Regions from separate parts of the Blastococcus sp. SYSU D00813 genome, predicted to be linked through region 1. Evidence: riboswitches for the same ligand, from Rfam matches in the RefSeq annotation. Region 1 holds a riboswitch; each other region holds the start of a gene.
The links. Region 1 has a riboswitch for cyclic di-AMP ahead of ACI8AX_RS09735 (C40 family peptidase). Riboswitches for the same ligand answer to the same signal wherever they lie in the genome.

Region 1 (7,774 bases):
TGCGGGTCACCTCGCTGGGCGTGATGTACCCGGGCAACTTCGGGCTGGGACCGGTCGCCGTCCTCGGGGACGCCGAGACCCTCACCGCCGTCCTCACCCTCGGGTCCGAGCACACGACGACCGACAGCACGCGGATCTGGGAGACCAAGCCCGACCAGGGCGACAAGGCGCTGGACTGGTCGCACGTGTACGTGTTCACCGGCCGGACGGCGGAGGAGCTGGCGGCCGCCGGCGTGCACCCGGGCACCCGCGTGTGCCTGCACGCGGACCGGCGGGGGCTGACCCGGTTCGGCGACTTCCACGGCTCCTACTTCCTCGACGACCGCGCCGCGCTCACGGCGGTGGTGCGGGCGGCCGCGCTGCTGCGGGAGGACGGGGGCCGCCCGCCCGCCGACGTGTACCTCGTGGCCAGCACCAGCGAGGAGATGGGCGGCATCGGCGCGACGTACGCCAGCCGCGTCCTGCCCGGGGAGGTCACCCTCGCGGTGGAGGTCGGGCCCGCCGAGGCGGAGTACCAGGTGACCGTGGACGGCGGCCCGGTGGTCGCCTACGCCGACGACTCGGTGGCCTACGACAAGCGGGTCTGCGACCACCTCGTCGCGCTCGGCCGGGAGGTCGGCGTCGAGCCGCAGACGGCGGTCTGGCAGTCGTTCGACTCCGATGCCTCGCTGTCCAAGGCCTCCGGGCAGACGCCCCAGGCGGCGCTGCTCTCGCTGCCCACGCTGTCGACCCACGGCTACGAGGTCATGCACACCGGCACCGTCGAGCGCGCCGCCCGGCTGCTCGCCGAGTACCTGCGCCGCCCCGCCCCCGGCAGCTGACCCCGCCTCCCGCTCGACGAGGTCTGCGCACTCGCCGGCACCAGCCGCTGACGGCGACCACGGTGCAGACCTCGTCAGCGGGGACGGCGGATCCGCACCGGTCCGCGCGCGGTGGCCACGTGGACGACCGCCCCGCGCTGGGTCACCTCGACCTCCCCGGCGGCGGCCAGCCGGCCCGCGGCCGCACGGGCGGCCGGCATGAGCTCCCGCCAGCCGTCGGGGTCGACCGCGCGGGCCGCCTCCGACGGGCAGATGGTGGCGCCGGCCGCACGAGCGCCGAGCAGCGCGGTGATCCGCTCCTCGAGCGCGCGGTCGACGTCGTCCACCCCGCCAGGGTCGGCCGAGCCCGGGCCGGCCGCCACACGGGTGTGCTGGTCAACGCCCCGGGTACCTCCCGCGCATGGCGAGGCAGACCCCGATCGGGACCATCGGCAAGGGCCGCCGGGGCATCAGCCCCCTCGGCTGGGCGCTGCGCGGGGCCGCGGCCGGGGCGGCGGCCAGCACCGCGCTGAACGCCGTCACCTACGTGGACATGGCCGTCCGCGGCCGGGGCAGCAGCTCCACGCCCGAGCGGACGGTGGAGGCGCTGGCCGAGAAGGCGCACCTGACGGTCCCCGGCGACGAGGAGACCCGGCGGAACCGCGTCCAGGGGCTCGGCCCGCTCACCGGCCTGGTGGCCGGCGTCGGGGTGGGGGTGCTCACCGGGTTGGCCCGGGCGGCCGGGTTCCGCTCCCAGTGGCTGGTCGGCACGCTGCTGACCACCACCGGGGTGCTCGTGGCCGCCAACGGGCCGATGACGGCCCTGGGCATCACCGACCCGCGCACCTGGTCGGCGACCGACTGGGCCAGCGACCTCGTGCCGCACCTGGTCTACGGCGCGGTGCTCAAGTCGACGATGGACGCCTTCGACCGCCCCTGATGGAGGACCCCGTCCTCCTCACCGCCCGCGAGCTCGCGGAGACGCCCTGGACGGGGCCGTTGCGTCATCTCGCCTGCCATCCGCGCTCGTCGACGCCGCCGGGGACGGGGGCCTCGGGGTCGTAGGGCGTGCGGGTGAACACGAACGTCCCCAGGTCGAGGTGGTCCGGCGCGATCCGCAGCGTCTCGCCCGCGTGGTAGCCGTCCAGCCCGACCCAGGTGCCGTCCTCGCGCGGTGCGAAACGGCTGGCCCGTCCCGCACGGCCGGGCATCGGTGCGAGGTCCAGCAGGCCGCTGCCCACGGCCCGCAGCACGTACGGCGCCGGGCCCCAGAACCAGACGCCGAGGACGTCGAGGTCGACCGGCGGCGGCGCCGGCCGCCACTCCTCCACCACCCGCGGCTCGGCGGCGCGCAGGTCGGCGAGCAGCCCGGGCCACAGCAGGGGGAGCCCGCTGGTGGTGTTGGCCAGCGTGACGGCGCCGGTGCCCTCCTCCCGGTCGACGAAGACGCCGGCCAGGAAGCCGGGCATCGAACCGCCGTGGCCGGTGTAGGTGCGCCCGTCCAGCCGGATCACCTGCAGGCCCAGCCCGTAGGCCGACCAGCCCGGCGCCGAGGAGTCGACCCCGGCGGGCACGCCCATCTCCTCCAGCGTCGCCGGGCGCAGCACGTCCCCGGTGTCGCCGAGCAGGAAGGCGGCGAAGCGGGCCAGGTCGCCCAGCGGGGCCCACAGCTGCCCGGCCGCGGCCATCACCCCGGCGTGGTGCTCGGGTTCGGGCAGGACGACGTCGGCCCACGGGTGCACCGCGCTGCCCGCGGCCGCCGGCGCCTGCGGGCGGGGCGTGGTCCGGGTCATCCCGAGCGGGGCCAGCACCTCGTCGCGGACGACGTCGTCCCACGACCGGCCGCGGTGCCGGGCGACGAGCTCGCCGAGCAGGCCGAAGCCGAGGTTCGAGTAGTGGAACCGGCGGGCGGCGCCGAGCACCACGTGCTCCTCGCGCAGCCGCAGCTCGTCGAGGGACCCGCCCGGTACGCGCTCCCACCAGCCGCCCGGGCTCTCCGCCGACGCGCCGGCGAGGTGCGAGAGCAGCTGGCCGACCGTGCGGTCCCCGAACGGCGTGCCGGGCACGTGCCGCTCGAGCGGGTCGTCGAGGCCGAGCCGACCCTCGTCGCGCAGCCGCATCACGACGACCGCGGTGACCGTCTTGCTGATCGAGCCGAGCCGGTACTGCGTGTCCAGGACCGGGCCGGGCACCTCGCCGCGGCCGGCCGACCAGGCCAGCCCACCGTCCCGGACCACGCCGGCGACCAGCCCCGGCGCCCGGCCGTCACGCTGGGCGAGAGCGGTCCGCGCCAGCAGGGTGCGGGCGGTCGAGGGCAGCACGGGCTCGGGCTCGGACATGACGGCGACCGTAGGCCAGCCCCTCCGGAGCCGCCGGGGTCAGGCCGTCTCGACCGCGTCCAGCCGGCCGGTGCGGCGGGCCCAGACCTCGAAGCCCACGGTGGCGAACGGCGGGACGGAGGCGGCCAGCGCCAGCAGCGCCGTCCCCGGTGACCAGCGCAGCACCCGGGCGGTCAGCAGGGTCACCGCGACGTAGAGCACGAACACCGCGCCGTGCACCGGCCCGAACACCTGCACGCCCACCTCGGAGGTCTCCGGCACGTACTTGACGTACATGCCGGCGAGCAGCCCGACCCAGGTCAGCGCCTCGGCGACGGCGACGGCGCGGAACAGCTGGACGGCGGTGCGCGGGTTCATCGGCTCCCTCTCGACGGCGACAGGCCCTCCGTCTCCAACGGCCGACGGTGCGGCAGGGTCCCCGCCGGGTGCTGTGACGTGCGTGGCAGGGTCGGCGGCGTGCGGGGACTGGCGCGGCGGGAGTTCTGCCTGGTCCTGCTGCGGCGGATGGCCGACGTCCGCCCCGACCTGGTGGCCGAGGCGCTGCCGCGGCTGTCGGCGACCCGCGGCGCGGCGCACGCGGCGCACACCCGGTGGCAGGCCCTGCACCACAGTCCCCGTGCGCCCCGCGGCCTGGCGCTGCGGACGGCGGTGCTCGGCCCGCCGGACACCTGCGTGCCGCGGCGGCACGGCGACCTCGAGCTGGAGCTGCGCCAGTGGCCGCTGCCGCTGTGGCCGCAGCTGCGCTGGCGGGTGGTCAGCGGCCCCGGCGGCGAGGTGCTGGACGAGCAGCTGGTCCGCGGCCCGGGCTCGGGGGTCCCGGCCGCCCGGCCCGACCGGCTGCTGGTCTGGCAGCACGTGGTCGACGACGTCGCCGCCGTCCCGGGCGCCTCGCACGTCGGCGCGCAGGCGCCGGCGCACTGGGAGGTCGCGCTGCCCGACGGCCGCCGCGCCCGCTTCGTCTGGGGCCTGCTGCAGGCGGTCCGGGAGCCCGGGGCGGCCTCCCTGCAGGGGCCCGCGGCGAGCGTGCGAGCCGTGGGGGACAGGGAGGCCCTTGATCAGCCGGCGAGGCGGCGGGCGCCCGCGTAGCCGCCCATCGAGTCGACGCTGGCCACCTTGACGACGTCCCCGGACGTCGGCGCGTGCACCATCTGGCCGTTGCCGATGTAGATGCCCACGTGGCTGACCGGGCTGTAGAAGAACACCAGGTCGCCGGGGCGCAGGTCGGCGCGGGACACCGCCTGGCCCATCTGCGACTGCATGCGGCTGGAGTGCGGCAGGCTGATCCCGGCGGCACGGAAGGCGAACTGGGTCAGCCCGGAGCAGTCGAAGGCGTTCGGACCGCCGGCGGCCCACACGTAGGGGTCGCCGCGCTGCGCCATGGCGGTGTCGACGGCGATCTGGGCGGCGCCGCTGCCGGCGACGATCGGCCGGGACGGCGCGGAGGCCGCCGGCTGGTCCCGCTCGTCGCGGCTGGCGGTCGTCTCCGCGCCGTGGGCGGCGGCCGCGGCGGCGAGGGTGGCCTGCTGCTCGGCGGCGGTCAGGCGCTGGAAGTCCGCGCGGTACTCGGCGATCTCGGCCTCGAGCGCGGCCTGCTGCGCGGCGACGGCGTCGTAGGTCCGCTGCGCCTCGGCGGCCGCGGCGTCGGCGGCGGCCCGGGCGGCCACGGCGGCGTCGCCGGCGGCCACGGCCGTGGTCAGCAGGCCGCTCTGGTGGTCGGCCACCATGCCCAGGATGCTCACCTGGTCGATGAACTCCTCGGGCGAGTCGCTGGTCAGCAGCGCCGCCAGCGACCCGCCGGTCTGGCCGGTCCAGGCGCTGCGGGCCACGCCGCGCACCTGCTGCTGGGCGGTGGCGACCTGCGCCTGGGCCGCGTCGGCGGCGGTCGTGGCCTCGGCGGCGGCGGCCTGCAGGGCGAGGAGGTGCTCGCGGGCCTCGTTGAACTGCTCGGTCACCGCCTCGAGCTCGTGACCGCGGGCGGCCATGAGCTCGGCGGCCTCGGCCGCGGTCTCCGGCTCCTCGGCGCCCGCGGGGGCCGGGACCAGCGCCACACCGAGGGCGACGCCGACCGAGGAGGCCAGCAGGAGGGCCCGGCGGACGACGGGGGTGCGGCGGCGGTGGTGCGGGCGCGCGGGGAAGGCACGCTCAGGGGTCGCCATGGTCCGGCGGCTCTCCGTTTCTCCGACGGCCGCCTACCGGGTTAGCTGACGGGTTCGGGCGGGAGATCGCCCGGTGCACGCGGTGGCCCGCGGGCACTGCACCCCAGGACTGCGGTGGGTCCCCGGCCCGGCCTCCCCCGGAGGGTCGGCCGGCTCGACGGCGTCCGCGGGGTGTCACCCAGGTCGGTGACGCTGCGCCCCGTCGAACACACAGACCGTAAGCGGCGTTATGGGCACGTGACAATCACCAGCGTGTAATTCGTTCGCTCACCGTGAGCAACCGGATCCGTTCCGACACACCGCAGGGGTCGGAGCCCAGGCTCGCCGACCGCCTGACCTGCGCGGATCCCCGACCCGGCGCCTCCGCGCCCGCCCGGAGGACGCCGGAGGGGCCCGCGTGACGCCTGCCACGGCCACCGGCCGGCCCGCGCCCCTCGTCCGCGCCGGGGTTTGCCGGTGCGGCGGCCCGCGCACTCCCGGGGCATGCGCATCACCCGACGGGCACTGGCCCGCCCGCTCGTCGTCCTCGCGATCGCCGGGTCCCTGACCACCGCGTGCAGCAACAGCGGCGGCAACACCGACGTCGACCGCAACGAACAGGAGTGCGGCACCGCGGAGAACAGCGGCGACTGCGCCGAGACGGAGGGCCCGCCGACCGCGACCACCGAGTCCGAGGGCTGAGCACCGCACGCTCCCCGCTGCCCGCGGGGGCCGCGTGGACCCGCGGCCGGGTCTCTGCGGAGCTGCGCTTCCTGGTGGCCGCCGTCCGCGACCGGCTGCGCGGGCGTGACCTCGCGCTGATCGGCGCCGGGCTGACCTTCTACGCCGGGATCGCCGTCGTACCCCTGCTGCTCGTGGCGGTCCGGCTCACCGGGCTGGCGGTCGGCGCGGCGGAGGTGGAGCGGCTCACCGGCCGGCTGACCGAGGTGCTGCCGGCCGAGCTGGGCGCCCGCGGCGTCGTCGTGGACCTGGTGGACGCCGGCCTGGGCATGGACCTGCTGGGCTTCGTGCTGGCCCTGCTCCCGCTGTCGCTCTACGGCGAGGGGCTGCGCCGGGCGCTGCTGCGCTTCAGCGGGCGGCACGACACCCTGACCGGCTGGCGCGGCCGGCTCCTCGGCCTGCCCCTGGTCGTGGCCACCCCGCTGCTGCTGCTCCCGCTGCTGCTGGCCGCCGAGGGGATGGCCGACCTGGGCGCCCGGGACGGCGTCGGCGCCGCGATCGCCCGCTTCGCGCTCGGCTACTACTCGGTGCTGTTCGTGCTCACCGTGCCGCTGGCCTGGGGGTTCCGCGTGGTCGCGGCCGGGCGGATGCGGTGGCCGGCGCTCGTCTCCGGCTCGCTGTTCACCGCCGCCTGCCTGTCGGGCTTCCTGCAGGGCTTCGCGTTCTTCCTCTCCCTGCCGCTGGACCTGGGCGCGCCCTTCGGCGGCCTCACCGCGGTGGGCGCGGCGGTCGCCCTGGCCCTGTGGCTGTTCCTGCTGCACCTGGTGCTGCTCGGCGGCTGGCTGCTCACCGGCGCCCTCGACACCCGGCTGGCGGCCGGCCGGGGCGCTCAGTCGTCGTCGGGCGGCAGCGGGATCCCCGGCTCGACGGGCGGGCCGCCGGGGCCGGGACCGTCGTCCGGCTCGTCCGGCTCGTCCGGCTCGTCCGGCTCGGGCTCCGGCTGAGGCGGCGGCTGGGGAGCCGGCGAGGGGCCCGACGGCGGTTGCGGCGCCGGTGTCGTCCCGCCCCCGCCCCCGCCGCCACCCGGGACAGGCGTGGGCGCCGGCTCGACGTGGTCGGCACCGTTGCTGATCAGGATGGTGACCACCTGGCCGGGCACCGCCCGGCCGCCCCGCGGCGGGCTGGTGCCCACGAACGACCCCGCCTCCAGCGCGCTGTCCACCCGGGCCCGTGCCGTGGCGAAGCCGGCCTGGCGCAGCGTGGCCTCGCAGCCACTGGCCGAGGAGCAGCCGGGCACCGGTCGGGTGTTGCCGCGGACGACGGCCGGGTCCGCGGGCGGGAACTCGCCGCTGCCGCGCGCCTCGAGCACGGGCGCCATGGCGTCGTGCCAGATGGTGGCGCCCTTGCCGCCGCCGAACCCGCCGACGTCCTGGTTCTGCTTGGGGTTGAGCACCATGACGCTCGCGGTGACCTCGGGCGTGTAGCCGACGAAGGCGACCGAGTAGTTGTCCTGCGAGGTGCCGGTCTTGCCGGCGATCTGGTGGCCGGGGACGTAGGCGCGGCGGCCGGTCTGCCCGCCGTACCCGGGCTCGACGTCCTTGCGCAGCATCTGGTTGAGCGTCGTGGCCACACCCGGCGGGATGGCCTCGGGGGTGCACCGGTCCCCGACCGGCAGCGGCTCGCCGTCCGCGCCGAGGGCGGGCGCGCCCGTCGGGTCCAGCACGGCCGTCACGGGGACGACGTCGCACTGCGTGCCGCTCGCCGCCAGGGTCGAGTAGGCGCTGGCCAGCCCCAGCGGGCTGGTGGCCTCGGCGCCGAA
Region 2 (7,774 bases), on a different contig from region 1:
CGCAGGCGGCGGCCTCGAGGTAGACCATGCCCAGCCCCTCGACGTCGAGGCCGCCCCGCCGGGTGCGGCAGGGCATGGCGAACACGTCCCCGGCGGCGTAGTGGTCGGGCAGCTGGCCGGGGGGCACCGGCCCGGTGAGGACGACGGAGTCGCCCAGCCCCCGCGCCGCGACGGCGCGACGCAGGGCGGCCTCCTCGGGCCCGCCGCCGACCAGGAGCAGCCGCGCGTCCGGGTGCCGCGCGAGCACCCGCGGCCAGCCGGCCACGAGCACGTCCTGGCCCTTGCGCGCGACCAGCCGGGACACGCAGACGACGACGGGGGCCTCCCCCAGCCCGTACCGGCGGCGGACCGCCGTCCCGTCGGCCGCCGGGGAGAACGCCTCGACGTCCACCCCCGGGGAGAGCTGCGCCATCCGCGCGCGCCCGCGCAGCGCCGGCTCCAGCCGGCCGCGGGTGTACTCGCTGATGTAGGTGAGCACGTCGAGCTCGGCGGCGATCCGGCGCATCAGCTGCCGGCCGCCGGGCACGGCGACCCAGCCGGTCTCGTGCCCGTGGGTCGCCCCGACCTGGTGGCGCACCCCCGCCGAGCGCAACGCCGGCGCCAGGAGCCCGAGCGGGGCGGCCGCGCCGTAGAAGGCGGTGTCGCAGCCGTACCGGCGGGCGAGGTCGGCGGCGGCCCGGGCGGCGCCCCGGGTGGGCAGCAGCATCGCCGTCGGACGGCGGACCACCGGGTACGGCAGCGCGGCGTCGTGCTCCTCCCAGCCCGGCGAGCGCGAGGCGAGCACCACGAGGGAGTCAGGCGGGCGGCGGGCCAGCAGCGCCGCCACGAAGGTCTGGATGCCGCCCTGGCGCGGCGGGAAGTCGTTGGTGACGACGAGCGTGCGGCTCACGGCTCCCCCGCGCGCAGCCAGTCCTCGGCGAAGGCGATCCGCTGCGCCGAGGTGGGGTGCGACCCGAAGAACCAGTGCCAGGCCGCCGGCGGGTCGGGGTCGGAGAGGTTGGTCGAGGCGAGCCGCTCCTGCATGTCGACGAACGCCTGCGCGTCCCCGGTCAGCTCGAGGGCGTGCAGGTCGGCGCGCGTCTCGATCTGCCGCGACACGAGGTTCTGCACCGGCGTGGCCAGCAGGGTGCCGGCGGAGACGAGCAGCAGCGCCAGCGCGACCACCCGGCCGTCGCCCGGGGACCCGACGCCGGCCCGGCGCAGCAGCGGCGCGGAGGTGAGCAGCCAGCCGAGCAGGCACACGGCGCCGGCCGCGCCGAGGGCGCCCATCAGCGTGCCGGTGAGGACGTCGTCGGTGGCCACGTGGCCCAGCTCGTGGGCGACGATCGACTCGATCTCGTCGTCGGGGAGCCGGGTCAGCAGGGTGTCGTAGAGGACGATCCGGCGGGTGCTGCCGAACCCGGAGACGTAGGCGTTCAGCGACGTCGTCCGCCGGGAGGCGTCGGACACCAGCACGTCCTCGACGGGTGTGCCGTTCTCGTCGGCCAGCTCCAGCAGGTCCGTGCGCAGCTGTCCGGCCGGCAGCGGCTCGAAGCTGTTGAACGCCGGCTCGATGACCACCGGGTAGAGGAAGGACCCGACGACGACGAGCGCGGCCGCCGCACCGGCGGCCCAGGCCCACCACGTGCGCGGGGCCCTGCGCACCAGCCAGACGAGCACGAGCAGCCCCAGGGCGGTCAGGGCCGCGTCGATGGCCAGCGAGACGACGACGTCGCGCGCCCACAGGGGCCAGCTGCGGGTCGACAGCCCGTACCGGTGGCGCACCACCTCGCCGTAGACGCTGATCGGCAGGGTGACCAGGCGGCCCACGGCGCTGAGCGCCAGCGTGCCGAGCAGCACCTGCCAGACCCACCCGCCGCCCAGCGGCCGGGCGACGGCCTGGACCAGCCGCGCGCCGAGGCGGGTCAGCCCGAGGACGGCGGACACCGCCAGCCCCAGCACCAGCGAGGCGAGCGACGCCGGGCGGATGGCGCCGGCGAAGGCCTCCGCCCGCTCCACCACGGCGGCCGGGAGGCCGGCGCCGGGGTCGGGCGCGGTGGCGCCGCCCGGCAGGGCGGGCAGGAGGGTCCAGGGCGTCCGCAGGACCACCACGAGGACGAAGGCCGCACCGAGGACGACCGCGGCCACGAGCGCGGCCCGGCGGGCGGACACATCCCGAGCTTAGAAGAAGGGCCCCGCTGCCCCTCACGCCTGGCGAGCTCGGCGCGGCCCTCTGCACCGGGGCCGAAGGGACCGGGCCGGTGACCCCCGAGGGGTCACCGGCCCGGTCCTGTCGACGCCCGCTGCGGGGCGCCGGCTCAGACGATGCGGCGGATGGCGGTGATCCCGCCCATGGAGTCGACGCTGACCACCTTCACCGGCTGCCCGGAGGTGGAGGCGTGCACCATCTGGCCGTTCCCGATGTACATCGAGACGTGGCTGACCGGGCTGTAGTAGAAGATCAGGTCGCCCGGCTGCATCTCGCCCCGCGAGACCGAGGTGCCCATCTGCGACTGCATGCGGCTGGAGTGCGGCAGGCTCACGCCGGCGGCGGCGTAGGCGTACTGCGTCAGGCCCGAGCAGTCGAAGGAGTTCGGCCCGCCGGCGCCCCACACGTAGGGGTCCCCGACCTGGGCCAGCGCCGTGTCGACGGCGACCTGCGCGGCGGCGCTGTTCGCCACCGGGCGGGCGACCGCGGCCGGCGCCACGGCCTGACCGGTGTGCGCGGCCTGGGCCTGCTGCACCTGCGCCTGCTGGGCGGCGGTCAGCTCGTCGTACTGCCGCTGGTAGTCGGCGATGTCGGACTGGAGCTGGTCCTCCTGGGCGCTGAGGTCGTCCAGCGTCTGCTGGGCGGCCTCCTCGGCCGACTCGGCGTCGGCCCGGGCCTGCTCGGCCACCTCGGCAGCGGCCGAGACGTCGTCCAGCACACCGGTGGTGTGGCCGGCGATGTGCTCGAGCATCGCCAGGCTGCTGACGAAGTCCTCGGCGGACTCGCTGGTCATCAGCAGGTCGAGGGTCGCCAGCCCGTCGTCGGCGCCGGTGTAGGCGCTGCGGGCGACCTGCCGGATCTGCCCGTCGAGGGAGTCCAGCTGCGCCTGGGTGGTCTCGACCTCCTGGCGGGCGGCCGCGGCGGCGAGCTGCTGCAGGGCGAGGACCTCGCGGGCCTCGTTGACCTGCTCGGAGACCGCCTCGAGGCGGTGGCTGGCGTCGGCGACCAGCTGGGCGGCCTGCTCCGGGGTGGTGGCCGCCTCCGGGTCGGCGGCGGCCGTGCCCGGCAGGACGGTGATCGTCAGGGCGGCGGTGGTCCCCACGAGCACTCCGCGGCCGAGCCGGCGGGAGCGGGTGGGACGGCGGTTCCCGGACGGGAGACCGGGGTGGAACTGATCTCGTGCATGCCCCAGGGCAGGGCGAGGCGTCGCCACGGTCGGCGGCTCTCCGTTCTTCCTCAGCAACCGCCTACCGAGTTAGCTGACGGGTTCGGGCTGGGAAGACGTGCCCTATCTCTGCGCGCCGCGGACGGCGCGTGCACACCGGCATGCCGGCGCACACGAGAACTCACCCCAGTGCTGCGGTGGGTCCCCGGCTCACCTCGGTCCCGGGCGCCCCGTGGTGGCGGCGCCGGAGCCTGCGGTGACTCGGCGGTGTCCGGCCGAGGTCACCCCGCGCGGGGCGACGACCACCCGGTCGGACGCCGGACACGGTACGGACGTGATGCAGAAGTGACAAACGGGGGGTGCGTGCGTTGTGGGAAACAGCACGATCAGCACGCTCGCCACTCCGGTGCGTCACCGTCCCCGGGTCCCCCGGACCCGTCAGCCGATCCGGCGGTGGTCGCCGGACGCGTCGTCGGGCCCCGTCCGGTGCCGCAGCGGGGGCACCAGGCCGCCCTCGGCGAGCGCCCGGACGGCACGGCGCTCCACCTCGTCGAGCTCCACGACCACCCCGGCCTGGGTGGTCGCCGTCACGGGCTCCTCCGCGGGGGACGCCGGACGGCGGGTCATCGGCACCACGGCCGGATCCGTGCCCTGCCAGCCCGGCGGGGCCCCCAGCAGCACCGTGACCACGCAGTCGGCGCAGCCGGTACCGCGGGCGGTGCAGGTGTCGCAGTCGATGAGCATGGCCGCTCTCCTCCCGGTCCTCTCGTCGGTCAGGCGCGACGCTAGGCACGGCCACCGACAGTTCCGGGTCAGGTGCCCGCGTACTCCCAGTGCCAGGGCTCCTCGCGCCCGTTGCCGGGATCGGCCCACGTGGGGTGCAGCCAGCCGAAGCGGCCGGCGTTGGCCACCATCCACCGGTACTGCGGGGTGCCGAAGTCCTGGATGCCGCCGCACAGGTCGACCGCCAGTCCCCAGCCGTGGTTGCTGGTGCCGGGCACGGCCGCCAGCGCCGGCTTCTGCCCGTAGAGGCGGACCTGGCTGGCGTAGGTCCGGTAGGAGTCGGTGATGCAGATCGGCGAGCCGAACGCGGCGGCGTAGGCGGCGTCCATCGCCCGGTAGGCCGCGGCCGCGTCGCAGCGCAGCGAGTGGGCCGCGACCCCGATCTCGCACAGCGCGCTCGGCGGGATCAGGCCGTTGGGGTACCCGCCCCACGACCGCGCGCCGTCGAAGCTCGGCGGGTAGACGGTGTTGCCGCACTCCACCTCGAGCGCGCCCCCGGTCGGCCCGGGCGCCGGCTCGGCCGGGCGCTGGCCGGTGCTCGGCCGGCCGATCATCAGCACCTGGTCCATCGGCAGCGAGCGCACGACGACCGCGCCGGCCCGCGCGTCGGCGGCCAGCATCGAGCGGGTGTCCAGGGCCAGGCCCACGTGCCCGAGGCCCGCCTCCGGCGTCCCCAGGAAGACCAGGTCCCCGGGCAGGACGTCCTCGTTCGCGATCGGCCGCGTGACCGCGAACAGGCCGGCCTGGTCGGCCGGCAGCTCGATGCCGGCCGTGCGGTAGGCCGACTGCACCAGCGACCCGCAGTCGAACGACTCCGGGCCCGTGGTGCCCGGCGCGTAGGGCAGGCCCAGCTGCCCCATCGCCGTCGTCACGGCCGTGAGCACCTCGCGGGGCAGGACGAGCAGCGACGTCGGCTGGCGGGGCAGCTGCGCGGCGCCGGCCTGGGCGCCCCCGGAGACCGAGCCGACCGGGACCAGCCCGCCGGGCAGCCCGGCGACGGGGTCGAGCATCTCGGCGGCCGGCGGCGCCTGCACCCCGGCGGCCACCAGCTCGTCGAGGTAGGCCTGCCAGTTGGCGGCGGTCTGCTCGTTGACCCGGACCTGCTCCTGCTGCAGCTGCGCCAGCTGCCGGTCGACGTCGCCCAGGGCGGCGTCCAGCTCGCCGGTCACGGCGGCCGCGGCGTCCTCCAGCTCCTGCACCTCCGCGGCGACCTGGTCGGCGCGGGCCTGGGCCTCCGCCAGCGCCGCGGCGGCGCGGTCGCGCTCGGCGACCGCCGCCTGGCGCTGCCGCTCGGCCGCGGTCACCACCTCGGCGGCGTGCGCGTCGACGGCGTCCAGGTAGCCCATCGCGGCGACGATCTCGCCCGGGTCGCCCCCGGTCAGCAGCAGGGTGAGCGGGGTGAGCGCGCCGCCGTCGCGGTAGACCGCCGAGGCGTACTCGGCCACGACGTCCTGGTAGCCGGCCAGCTCCCCCTCCACGTCGGCGACCACGGCCTCGGCCTCCTCGGCCGTCACCCGGGCGGCGGCCAGCGCCTCCTGCGCCGCGACGACCTCCCCCTGGCGCGCCAGCAGGTCGGCCTGGACCTCCGCCGCCCGCCGCTGGAGCTCGTCGAGCGCGTCGCTGTCCAGGACGCCGGTGGTCCCGCCGGGCTGGTCGCTCGGGTCCGCCGCGGCGGGTCCGGCCAGCGGGCCGGCGAGGGCGACCACGACGGCGGCCGCCCCGGCCAGGAGCACCGACGGACGACGTGCGCGCCACGGCCAGCGCTGGAGCATCGGTTCCCTCTCTCCGGCGGGGTCCTCGGCGACCCCGACGGGATGGTGTCCCGTCCGACGCCCCTCCGCCACCCCGACCTGGGGGTTCGTCCTCGCGGGGGACACCCCCGAGCTGGAGGAGGACCCCCGCGGGAGGCGGGCGCGTCGGCGTGGCTCGGCGGGACTGTCGGTGCCCCGACCTACCGTCCGCCGCGTGCCACCCGCTCCCGCCACCCCGCACGGGTGGGTCCCTCCCGCCGGCTCCGGCGGCCGCGACCTGGCACCGCGCTTCGACCCGGGTCCGCGGTACGTGCAGGCCACGATCGAGGAGCTCGGCACACCGCTGTCGGAGGTGACCTTCGTGGTGGTCGACCTCGAGACGACCGGCGGGTCGCCGCGGGACAGCGCGATCACCGAGATCGGCGCCGTCAAGGTGCGCGGCGGGGAGGTCCTCGGGGAGTTCCAGACCCTGGTCGACCCGGGGCGCGAGATCCCGCCCTACATCAGCGTGCTGACCGGCATCACCACCACGATGGTCGCCGCCGCGCCGCGCATCGGCAGCGTGCTCCCGGCCTTCCTCGAGTTCGCGCACGGCGCCGTGCTCGTCGCCCACAACGCCCCGTTCGACCTCGGCTTCCTCAAGGCGGCGTGCGCGGAGAACGGCATCCCCTGGCCGGCGGCGGCCTCGGTCGACACCGCCGTCCTGGCCCGCCGGCTGCTCAGCCGCGACGAGGTGCCCAACTGCAAGCTGGCCACCCTCGCGCCGTACTTCTCCGCCACCACCGACCCCTGCCACCGCGCGCTGGCCGACGCCCGCGCCACGGTCGACGTGCTGCACGGCCTGTTCGAGCGGCTGGGCCCGCTGGGCATCACCTCGCTGGAGGAGCTCACCGGCCTGACCCGGCAGGTCGACCCCGAGCGGCGGCGCAAGCGGCACCTGGCCGACGGCGTGCCCAGCGGGCCGGGCGTCTACCTGTTCCGCGGCCCGAAGGACGAACCGCTCTACGTGGGGACGTCGAACGACCTGCGCAGCCGGGTGCGCAGCTACTTCTCCTCCAGCGAGCAGCGCAGCCGGATCACCGAGATGGTGGCGCTGTCCCAGCGGGTCGAGGCCATCCCCTGCGCCCACGACCTCGAGGCGGCCGTGCGCGAGCTGCGCCTGATCGCCGAGCACAAGCCGCGGTACAACCGGCGCTCCCGGTTCCCCGAGCGGGCGCTGTGGATCCGGCTGACCGAGGAGGTCTTCCCCCGGCTCTCGGTCGTCCGCCGCGTCCGCCCGGGCGCCGGCGTCTTCCTCGGCCCGTTCCCCGACCGCCGGGCGGCCGACGCCGCGGCCGCCGCGATCCACGAGTCGCTGCCGCTGCGGCAGTGCACCTCGCGCCTGTCGCTGCGGGTCCTGGGCACGGCCTGCGCGCTGGCCGGCATGGGGCGGTGCGGGGCGCCGTGCACCGGGGCGCAGTCGGCCGAGGAGTACGGCGAGATCGCCGGCGTCCTGCGCGCCGCCGTCGCCTCCGACCCCGAGGCCCTCCTCAGCCCCCTGCTCGCCCGCGTCGACCGGCTGGCGGCCGAGGAGCGGTTCGAGGACGCCGCCGTCCTGCGCGACCGCGCCGCCGTCCTCGTGCGCGCGGTGCGCCGCCGGCAACGGCTGGAGTCGCTGGCCGCGGTGCCGCAGCTGGTCGTCGCCCGGCCCGACGGCGCCGGTGGGTGGCACCTGTCCGTCGTCCGCCGCGGGCGCCTGGTGGCCGCGGGCGGGGCACCGCGGGGCAGCTCGGTGCGGCAGACGCTGGCCGGCCTGCTGGCCACCGCCGAGACCCCGGTGGGGCCCGAGGGGGAGCTGGCCGCGACCGTCGACGAGACCGAGCTGGTGCTGCGCTGGATGGAGAAGCC
Region 3 (7,774 bases), on a different contig from region 1:
GACCGAGCTGGAACTGGCGCTGCGGGCCGAGGCCGGCGCGGCAGGGTTCTCCGGCGGGTGGCTGGGCCACTACGTCTTCAGCCCCGTCGGCCTGGACGTGCACGCGACCGCGGTGCAGGTGGGGATGTACACCGTGGCCCTGGGCGCGAACCTCGTGGGCTACGGGCTCCTGCTGACCCGCCGCCGGCCGGCGCTCAGCCGCTGACGAACGCCCGCAGCGTCTCGGCGTTGCGCACGGCGTGGCCCTCGCCGTCGTTGTTGAAGTACGCGTAGACGTCGCGGTTCTGCGCCCGCCACTCCCCCACCCGGTCGGCCCACCAGCGCAGGTCGTCGTCGGGGTAGGAGCCGGCGTAGAGGTGCGCGCGGTCGGGGCCGTGCAGCCGGACGTAGACGAACGGCGCGGTCGCCCGCAGCACGCAGGGCAGGCCGGCGCCGCTCATCACCACGTAGGCGGCGCCGTGCCGCTCCAGCAGGTCGAAGACCCCGTCGGCGTGCCAGCTGGGGTGGCGGAACTCCACGGCGACGCGCATCCAGGCCGGCAGCCGCTGCAGGAAGAAGCGCAGCCGCTCGTCGTCGCGCTCGTGCGCCGGGTGCAGCTGCACCAGCAGCACCGCCCGCTTGTCGCCGAGCTCGTGCCAGGCCTCGGCCATCCGCTGGACCCACACCTCCGGGGCGTACAGCCGCTTGGCGTGGGTGAGCCCGCGGGGCGCCTTGACCGACAGCTGGAACCCCGGCGGCAGCCGGCGTCGCCAGCCCGCGAACGTCGCCGTCCGCGGCCAGCGGTAGAAGCTGGCGTTGAGCTCCACGGTGCCGAACCGGCGCACGTAGTGCGCGAGCCGGTCCCGGGGCGGCGTCCCCGGCGGGTAGAGGACGCCGTCCCAGTGGTCGTAGCTCCAGCCGGAGGTCCCGACGTGGACCGCGGTCAGCGGCGCATCCCGGCCAGCTTCGTGACGGCGGCCAGCAGCTTCCCGTAGCCGCCGGGCGCGACCCGCACGAGCACGTCGGGCACCTTGGCGCTGACGCCGATGAGCAGCCGGGGCCGGCGCCGCTCGACGGCGTCGACGATCAGCGCGGCCGCCTTCTCCGCGGGGAAGGTCAGCAGCTTGGCGAAGTCGGCCTTGCCCTGCGCCGCCTCCTCTGCGTCGACGCCGCTGGCCACCCGCGCCGTCTCGGCGATCCGGGTGCGGATGCCGCCGGGGTGCACGCTGGTCACGCCGACGCCGTCCTCGGCGAGCTCGTGGCGCAGCGCCTCGGTGAACCCGCGCACGGCGAACTTGCTGGAGCTGTACGCGGCCTGCCCGGCCGGCGCCATCAGCCCGAAGAGGCTGCTCAGGTTGACCACGTGCGAGCCGGGGTGGGCCTTGAGCGTGGGCAGGAACGCCTTGGTCAGCCGGACGACGGCGCGGAAGTTGATCTCCATGACCCAGTCGAACTCGTCGAGGGTCACCTGGTCGAAGCGGCCACCGAGGGCCACACCGGCGTTGTTTACCAGCAGCGTGACGTCCGGGTGGGCCGCGACCAGCTCGTCGGCGACCCGCTGGGTGGCCACCGGGTCGGCCAGGTCGACGACGGCGGTGGCGACCGAGACCCCCGGGTGCGCCGCGCGCACGCCCGCCGCCACGTCCGCCAGCCGCTCGGCGTCGCGGTCGACGAGCACCAGGTCGCTGCCGCGGGCGGCCAGCAGCGGCGCGAGGGCGGCGCCGATGCCGCTGGCCGCGCCGGTCACGACCGCCGTCCCCCCGGCGAAGCGGTAGGCCTCCATCAGGCGGCCGCCTGCACGCGCGCGGGCTGCTTGGCGGAGAAGCGGATGCCCTCGTCCTCCACCGGGCCCCGGCGCAGCAGGACCAGGTCGCGGATGTAGTTCTGGTACAGCTTCCACGGCGCCCGGCCGCCCTGCTGGGGCAGCGCGGCGAGGCTGCGCTGCACGTAACCCGAGGTCAGCCCGAGGAACGGCTCGCGCTCGGGGTCGGCGGGCGCGAGCGGGGTCGCGATCGCCGTGCCGGTCCGCTCCATGTGCGCCAGCAGCCGGGTCACGTAGCGGGCGACGAGGTCGGCCTTCAACGTCCAGGAGGCGTTGGTGTAGCCGATGGTCATCGTGAAGTTGGGGACGCCGGAGATCATCATCCCCTTGTAGGAGACGGTCTCCGACAGCTCCACGGGGGCGCCGTCGACGGTGAGGGTCATGCCGCCGATCGGCAGCAGGTTCAGCCCGGTCGCGGTCACGATCACGTCGGCGTCGAGGTGCTGCCCGGACTCGAGCGCGATGCCCGTCTCGTCGAAGCGTGCGATCCGGTCGGTGACGATCGAGGCCTTCCCGTCGCGGATCACGCGGAACAGGTCGCCGTCGGGGACGACGCACAGCCGCTGGTCCCACGGGTCGTAGGGCGGGGTGAAGTGCGTGTCGACGTCGAAGCCGGCCGGCAGCTGCTGCTCCTGGGCCTTGCGCAGCACCTTCTTCATCACCGCGGGCCGGCGGCGGGACAGCTGGTAGGAGGCCATCGACACCAGCACGCTCTTCCACCGGATCACCGGGTAGACGACGCGCTCGGGCAGGAAGCGGCGCAGCGACTCGGCGAGCTTGTCGCGGCCCGGCAGCGAGACGACGTAGGTGGGGGTGCGCTGCAGCATCGTGACGTGCGCGGCCTGCGGGGCGAGGCTGGGCACGAGGGTGACGGCGGTGGCGCCGCTGCCGATCACGACGACGCGCTTGCCGGTGACGTCGAGGTCCTCGGGCCAGTGCTGCGGGTGCACGACCTGCCCGCGGAAGGTCTCGGCGCCCTCGAAGCGGGGGCTGAAGCCCTCGTCGTAGCGGTAGTAGCCGGAGCAGACCGACAGCCAGGAGCAGGTGAACGCCACCTGCTCGCCGGTGTCGGTGCGCTCGGCGGTGACGGTCCAGAGCGCGTCGTCCGACGACCACTCGGCCGACAGCACCTTGTGCCGGTAGCGGATCTTCGAGTCCACGCCGTACTCGCGGGCGGTCTCCTGGATGTAGCGGCGGATCGAGGGGCCGTCGGCGATGGCCTGCGGGTCGGTCCACGGCCGGAAGGAGTAGCCGAGGGTGAACATGTCCGAGTCCGAGCGGATCCCCGGGTAGCGGAACAGGTCCCAGGTGCCGCCCATCGCCTCGCGGGACTCGAGGACCGCGTAGGTGGTGCCGGGCCGCTCGTCCTCCAGGTGGCAGGCGGCGCCGATGCCGGACAGGCCGGCCCCGACGATCAGGACGTCGACGTGCTCTGCAGTTCCCGCAGTCTCTGCGTTCACAGGGGACTCCCGCTCTCCTCGGTTGCTCCGGCCATCGTGCACCGTGCCGACGCCGTTGTCGACACGGTGTCGAGAGGTTCAACGACGTGTCGGCGGGATGGGTGCGGGTCGTCAGGCCGGGACCTCGTCGGTGCCGTAGATGGCGCGCAGCCAGACGGTCAGCAGGACGTCGAGCAGGGCGTCCTCGGCGAGCGCGGGCTGCCGGCCGGCCAGGGAGAGCTGGATGACGCGCTCGTTCATCCAGTTCAGGGCTACGGCGAGGTCACGGGCCGGCGGTCCCGGCGGCGCGGCGCCGCGGGCGCGCTCGGCCTCGATGGCCGCCGCGGTCTCGGTGACGAAGTCCTCCATCACCGACGACCACAGCGCCTGCACCTCGGGGCTGGCCGCCAGCAGCTCGGTCGCGGCGGCGGTCAGGGCCCGGTGGTCGCGGAAGGTGTCGCGCACGGTGACCAGCGCCGCCCGCCACGCGGCCCGCGCCCCGGCGGCCCCGGCCAGCGCCGCGGACCGGGCCGCGCGGGCCTCGCCGACCACGCGGTCGAGCAGTGCGAGGACGACCGCCTCCTTCGAGGCGAAGTAGAAGTAGAACGTCGAGCGCGAGATGCCGGCGCCGCGCGCGAGGTCGTCGACGGAGATCTCGGCCAGCGGCCGCTGCTCCAGCAGGCGCTCGGCGGTGGCGAGCAGCGCCCGCTCGCGGTCGTCGCCCGAGGTGCGGCGCACCCGCCGGCCGCGGGTGGGTCCCGCACCGTCGCCCGTGCCGTCGCCCGTGCCGTCGCCGTGCAGGGGGGCAGCCATGCCCTCGACGCTAGCCGGTGTCGAGGGAGTCGACACTCCGTCGAGCGACGAGCACCCCGATCAGGGCAGGCGCCAGACCGTCGTCCGGCGCACACCCGGCCCCTCGGTCTCGGCGATCTCGTACACGGCCGCCTCGACCAGCCGGTCGAACGGCAGGTAGGGCCGGCCGGGGTCGCCGACGTAGACCGCGCAGCCGGCGTCCCGGGCCCGGTCGAGGAAGGGCAGCACGCGCTCGGTCATCACCCGGTCGTAGCAGACGTCCCCGGCGAGGACGACGTCCACCGGCGGCACCGGGTGGCCGAGGACGTCGCCCAGCACACCGATGCCGGGGACGCCGTTGAGGCCGGCGTTGACCCCGACCGCCGTCCGGCTGAACGGGTCGACGTCGCTGGCGAGCACCCGGGAGGCCCCGGACAGGGCGGCCGCGACGGCCACCAGCCCGCTGCCGGCGCCCAGGTCGAGCACCCGGCGGCCGGCCACGACCTCCGGGGCGTCGAGGACGAACCGGGCGAGGGCCTGGCCGCCGGGCCAGGCCGCCGCCCAGAACGGCGGCGCCTCCCCCGCTCCCCCGGCGCGCACCTCCATCGCCTCCCACAGGGCGACGACGTCGTCGGCCACGTGCAGCCGCACCTCGGGCACCGAGGACGGACGGCGGACCGCCGTGTGCGCGCGGACGAAGCCGGAGGGGATCACGCGGCCCAGTCCACCACGCCGGGGGTGTCGGGCCGGCTCCCCGCCCGGCTCAGTACCAGCCGGTCGACTGGGAGTGGGACCAGGCGCCGCAGGGGCTGCCGTAGCGGTTGTTGATGTAGATCAGCCCGGCGTCGATCTGGCGGTAGCCGTCGCTGGTCTTGGCGATGCCGGTCCCGGCCCACGTGGAGTCGAGGAACTGGGCGATCCCGTAGGCGGTGCTGGTCGGGTTCTGCGCGTTGGGGTTCCAGCCGCTCTCCCGGCCCCACAGCCGCTCGAGGCAGGAGAACTCGGCGGCGCTGCCGACCTGGGCCAGCGCGTAGTCCTTGAACGAGCCCCGGCTCGCGCCCGAGGACGAGGAGGACGACGACGAGGACGACGGCGCGGGTGCGCTGGTCGTCTGCTGCTGGGCGGCCTGCTCGGCGGCCTCCTGCGCGGCCTGCGCCTCGGCGGCGGCCGCGGCCTCGGCGGCGGCCTGGGCCTCGGCGGCGGCACGGGCGGCGGCCTCCGCGGCGGCGGCCTCGGCGGCCAGCCGGTCGAGCTCGGCCTGGTCGGCGGCCTGCTGGGCCTGCGCGGCGGTGACGGCCGAGGTGCCGCGCTCCGAGCGGGAGGCGGCGAGGTCGCCGAGACCGGACAGGTCGGGCGAGGCGGCCGCGGCCGGGTCGACGCCGAGCGCCTGGGCGACGCTCACCGTCTCGCTGACGGGGGCGGCCTCGGCCGTGGCGGGGGTCTCGCCGGTGGCGACGACGCTGACGAGGACGCCGCCGGCGGCGGCCGCGGCCAGCAGCAGGCCGGGGCGGCGGGAGGTCAGCGCCGAGCGCAGGCGGCGGGAGCGGGTGGTGTGCTGCGAGGACATGCGGGGAGTACTCCGAGTGGGGCTGCGCACGCGGCGCCGGCCCCCTCCCGGAGGGGGCGCGGGCGGTGCTGGGTGTCTTCGGGGGTCCCGGAGGCGCGGCGGGGCGCCGTCGGCGGGGGCGGGGCGGGTGCGGGGGCGGCTACGCGAGCGGGACGCGCGACCGGCGGCACCTGCGGGCCGCGGGAGCCCGGAGGCGGGGCATGCGGAGACTCTCCGTTCCTTCCGTGGCCGCCTACCGAGTTAGCTGACGGGTTCGGGCGGGAAGAAGCCCTACCCGGGCACCGACGGAGGTCGGCGCGCGGGATTCACCCCAGGACTGCGGTGGGTCCCCGGCTCGCTCCCGCTGCTGCGGTCGCGACTCGGCGGCGTCCGGCCGAACTCCCCGGGTGGGGTGAGACGACCGGCCGGACGCAGCCACGGTAGGTGCCGTTACCGGCCCGTGACAATGGCACGGGCCGAACTCGCTGCGTGACGGATCTCGCCCCACTCGTCCCGGGCGTCCCCGGGTGCCGCACCGGGACGACGCTGCGTCACGGCCGGGGCACCGGCGGGGTCGCGGGTCGGGTCCCCGGTCAGAGGGCCCGGGGGCGCAGGTCAGGAGGCGACGGGGCGCCGTCCGTCGCCGAGGACGACGAGGTCGGCCGAGCCGCCGGCGACCGAGGAGAGCACGTCCTCGAGCTGCCCGGTCAGCCGGCGCAGCGACTGGCGCGCCTCGTCCCGCTGGCGGCGCAGGTCGTCCACCTCGGCCTGGGCGCCGGCCAGCCGGGCGGCCGAGGCGGCCTCGGCGGCCTCGCGGTCCTGGCGGGCGCGGGCGTCCTCGTCGTCCCGCCGGCGCTCGGCCTCGGCCAGCAGCGCCGCCGCCTCGTCGCGGGCCGCGGCGAGGACGAGGGCGGCCTGCTGGCGCAGGCCGCGCGCCTCCACCCGCGCGGTGTCGCGCTCGGCGACGGCGGCCGCCCGCATGGCCTCGACCTTCTCCAGGCGCGCCTGCGCCTCGGCACGGGCCTCCTCGGTCGTCCGCTGCGCCTCCTCCAGCGCCCCGGCGGTGAGGGCCTCGGCCTCCTCGGCGGCGCGGGCGAGGACCTCCTCGGCCAGCCCGCGGCCCTCGGCGGTCTCCCGCTCGCGGTGCAGCTGCGCCAGCCGGCAGCGGGCGTTCTGCAGCTCGGCGGAGCAGGCCGCGTAGCGGCTGAGGAGGTGGTCGGCCTCGCGGCGGGCGAGCGCGATCTCCGCCTCCGCCCAGGCGACGTAGTTGTCGACCTGGAGCCGGTCGTAGCCGCGCAGCGCGCCGGAGAACGTGGGCGCCGTGCTCAGCAGCCCGTCGAGCCCGCCCGGCGCCCGGGGCTCCCCCTCGAGCGCTCCCTCTGCGTGCGTCCGCTGCGACATCCGGCGCCCCCTGGTCCCCCTGGCCGACACGGTCCGGGCCCCGCGAGCGGCCCGATGGGGGAACAGTGGCAGACCGCGGCGGCCGTCCGGGACCGTCGCAGGCCCGTGCGGGACGACACCGGCGTAGTTCCAGCGGCCCGTGCCCGGCCCGCTACGGCGCGCGGTCGTCAGGTCACGGGCAGGTCACGCGAGCGCGGTGCACGGCCGGGGAGCCGGGCCCGTGCGGACCCGGCTCCCCTGCCGTCGGCGCGGACGGCGACGCTCAGAGCGCCCCGCCGGTCATCGGCCGGATCATCGACTCCTGGGTGCAGGTGGCGACGAGCCGGCCGTCCTCGGTGAAGACCTCCCCGACCCCGAAGGCGCGGCCGCCGCCGGTGAAGGTGCTCCGCAGCGAGTACAGCAGCCACTCCCCCGCGGCGACGTCGTCGTGGAAGTACAGCGCGTGGCTGAGCACCCCGGTCGACAGCGAGCGGTGGGCCAGGGCCAGGCCGACCCCTTCGTGCGGGCGCATCGCGGCGCCGAGGAAGGAGTTGGTGCTGGCCCAGGTGAGCAGCGCCTGGGAGACCTCCCGCTCGGTGCGGTCGGTCGCCCAGCGTGACCAGTACTGCAGCTCCGGCGGCCCGGTCAGCGCGGGGTCGAAGACGTCGACTCCGCCGACGGTGCGCTGCTCGTGGCCCTCCAGCCAGCTCTGCTGCGCCGGGGCGTCGTCCGGGCGGCCGACGGCCGGCGGCCGGCTGCCGTGCCGGATGACGTCGGGCTCGTCGGCGCCCAGCAGCAGCAGCGACCGGGCCAGGC

Region 2: it holds a riboswitch for cyclic di-AMP, as region 1 does, so the genes downstream of both, ACI8AX_RS19270 (NlpC/P60 family protein) here and ACI8AX_RS09735 (C40 family peptidase) in region 1, are expected to answer to the same signal.
Region 3: it holds a riboswitch for cyclic di-AMP, as region 1 does, so the genes downstream of both, ACI8AX_RS08375 (aggregation-promoting factor C-terminal-like domain-containing protein) here and ACI8AX_RS09735 (C40 family peptidase) in region 1, are expected to answer to the same signal.

Annotation. Positions count from the first base shown of each region.
Region 1 is NZ_JBJGZX010000010.1:142,167-149,940, forward strand. Features, by position in the region: gene ACI8AX_RS09705 (M42 family metallopeptidase) at 1-821, shown strand, start outside; gene ACI8AX_RS09710 (DUF3253 domain-containing protein) at 896-1,147, opposite strand; gene ACI8AX_RS09715 (hypothetical protein) at 1,222-1,740, shown strand; gene ACI8AX_RS09720 (serine hydrolase domain-containing protein) at 1,805-3,139, opposite strand; gene ACI8AX_RS09725 (DUF3817 domain-containing protein) at 3,179-3,496, opposite strand; gene ACI8AX_RS09730 (hypothetical protein) at 3,596-4,225, shown strand; gene ACI8AX_RS09735 (C40 family peptidase) at 4,195-5,295, opposite strand; cyclic di-AMP (ydaO/yuaA leader) riboswitch at 5,331-5,422, opposite strand; gene ACI8AX_RS09740 (hypothetical protein) at 5,779-5,976, shown strand; gene ACI8AX_RS09745 (YhjD/YihY/BrkB family envelope integrity protein) at 6,051-6,959, shown strand; gene ACI8AX_RS09750 (penicillin-binding transpeptidase domain-containing protein) at 6,845-7,774, opposite strand, start outside.
Region 2 is NZ_JBJGZX010000036.1:13,115-20,888, reverse strand. Features, by position in the region: gene ACI8AX_RS19280 (glycosyltransferase family 4 protein) at 1-889, opposite strand, end outside; gene ACI8AX_RS19275 (M48 family metallopeptidase) at 886-2,151, opposite strand; gene ACI8AX_RS19270 (NlpC/P60 family protein) at 2,298-3,290, opposite strand; cyclic di-AMP (ydaO/yuaA leader) riboswitch at 3,418-3,591, opposite strand; gene ACI8AX_RS19265 (hypothetical protein) at 3,792-4,097, opposite strand; gene ACI8AX_RS19260 (NlpC/P60 family protein) at 4,166-5,908, opposite strand; gene ACI8AX_RS19255 (DEDD exonuclease domain-containing protein) at 6,102-7,774, shown strand, end outside.
Region 3 is NZ_JBJGZX010000009.1:29,076-36,849, reverse strand. Features, by position in the region: gene ACI8AX_RS08405 (DUF2784 domain-containing protein) at 1-205, shown strand, start outside; gene ACI8AX_RS08400 (DUF72 domain-containing protein) at 195-926, opposite strand; gene ACI8AX_RS08395 (SDR family NAD(P)-dependent oxidoreductase) at 923-1,762, opposite strand; gene ACI8AX_RS08390 (flavin-containing monooxygenase) at 1,762-3,261, opposite strand; gene ACI8AX_RS08385 (TetR/AcrR family transcriptional regulator) at 3,373-4,053, opposite strand; gene ACI8AX_RS08380 (class I SAM-dependent methyltransferase) at 4,114-4,746, opposite strand; gene ACI8AX_RS08375 (aggregation-promoting factor C-terminal-like domain-containing protein) at 4,796-5,599, opposite strand; cyclic di-AMP (ydaO/yuaA leader) riboswitch at 5,814-5,974, opposite strand; gene ACI8AX_RS08370 (hypothetical protein) at 6,194-6,979, opposite strand; gene ACI8AX_RS08365 (acyl-CoA thioesterase) at 7,242-7,774, opposite strand, start outside.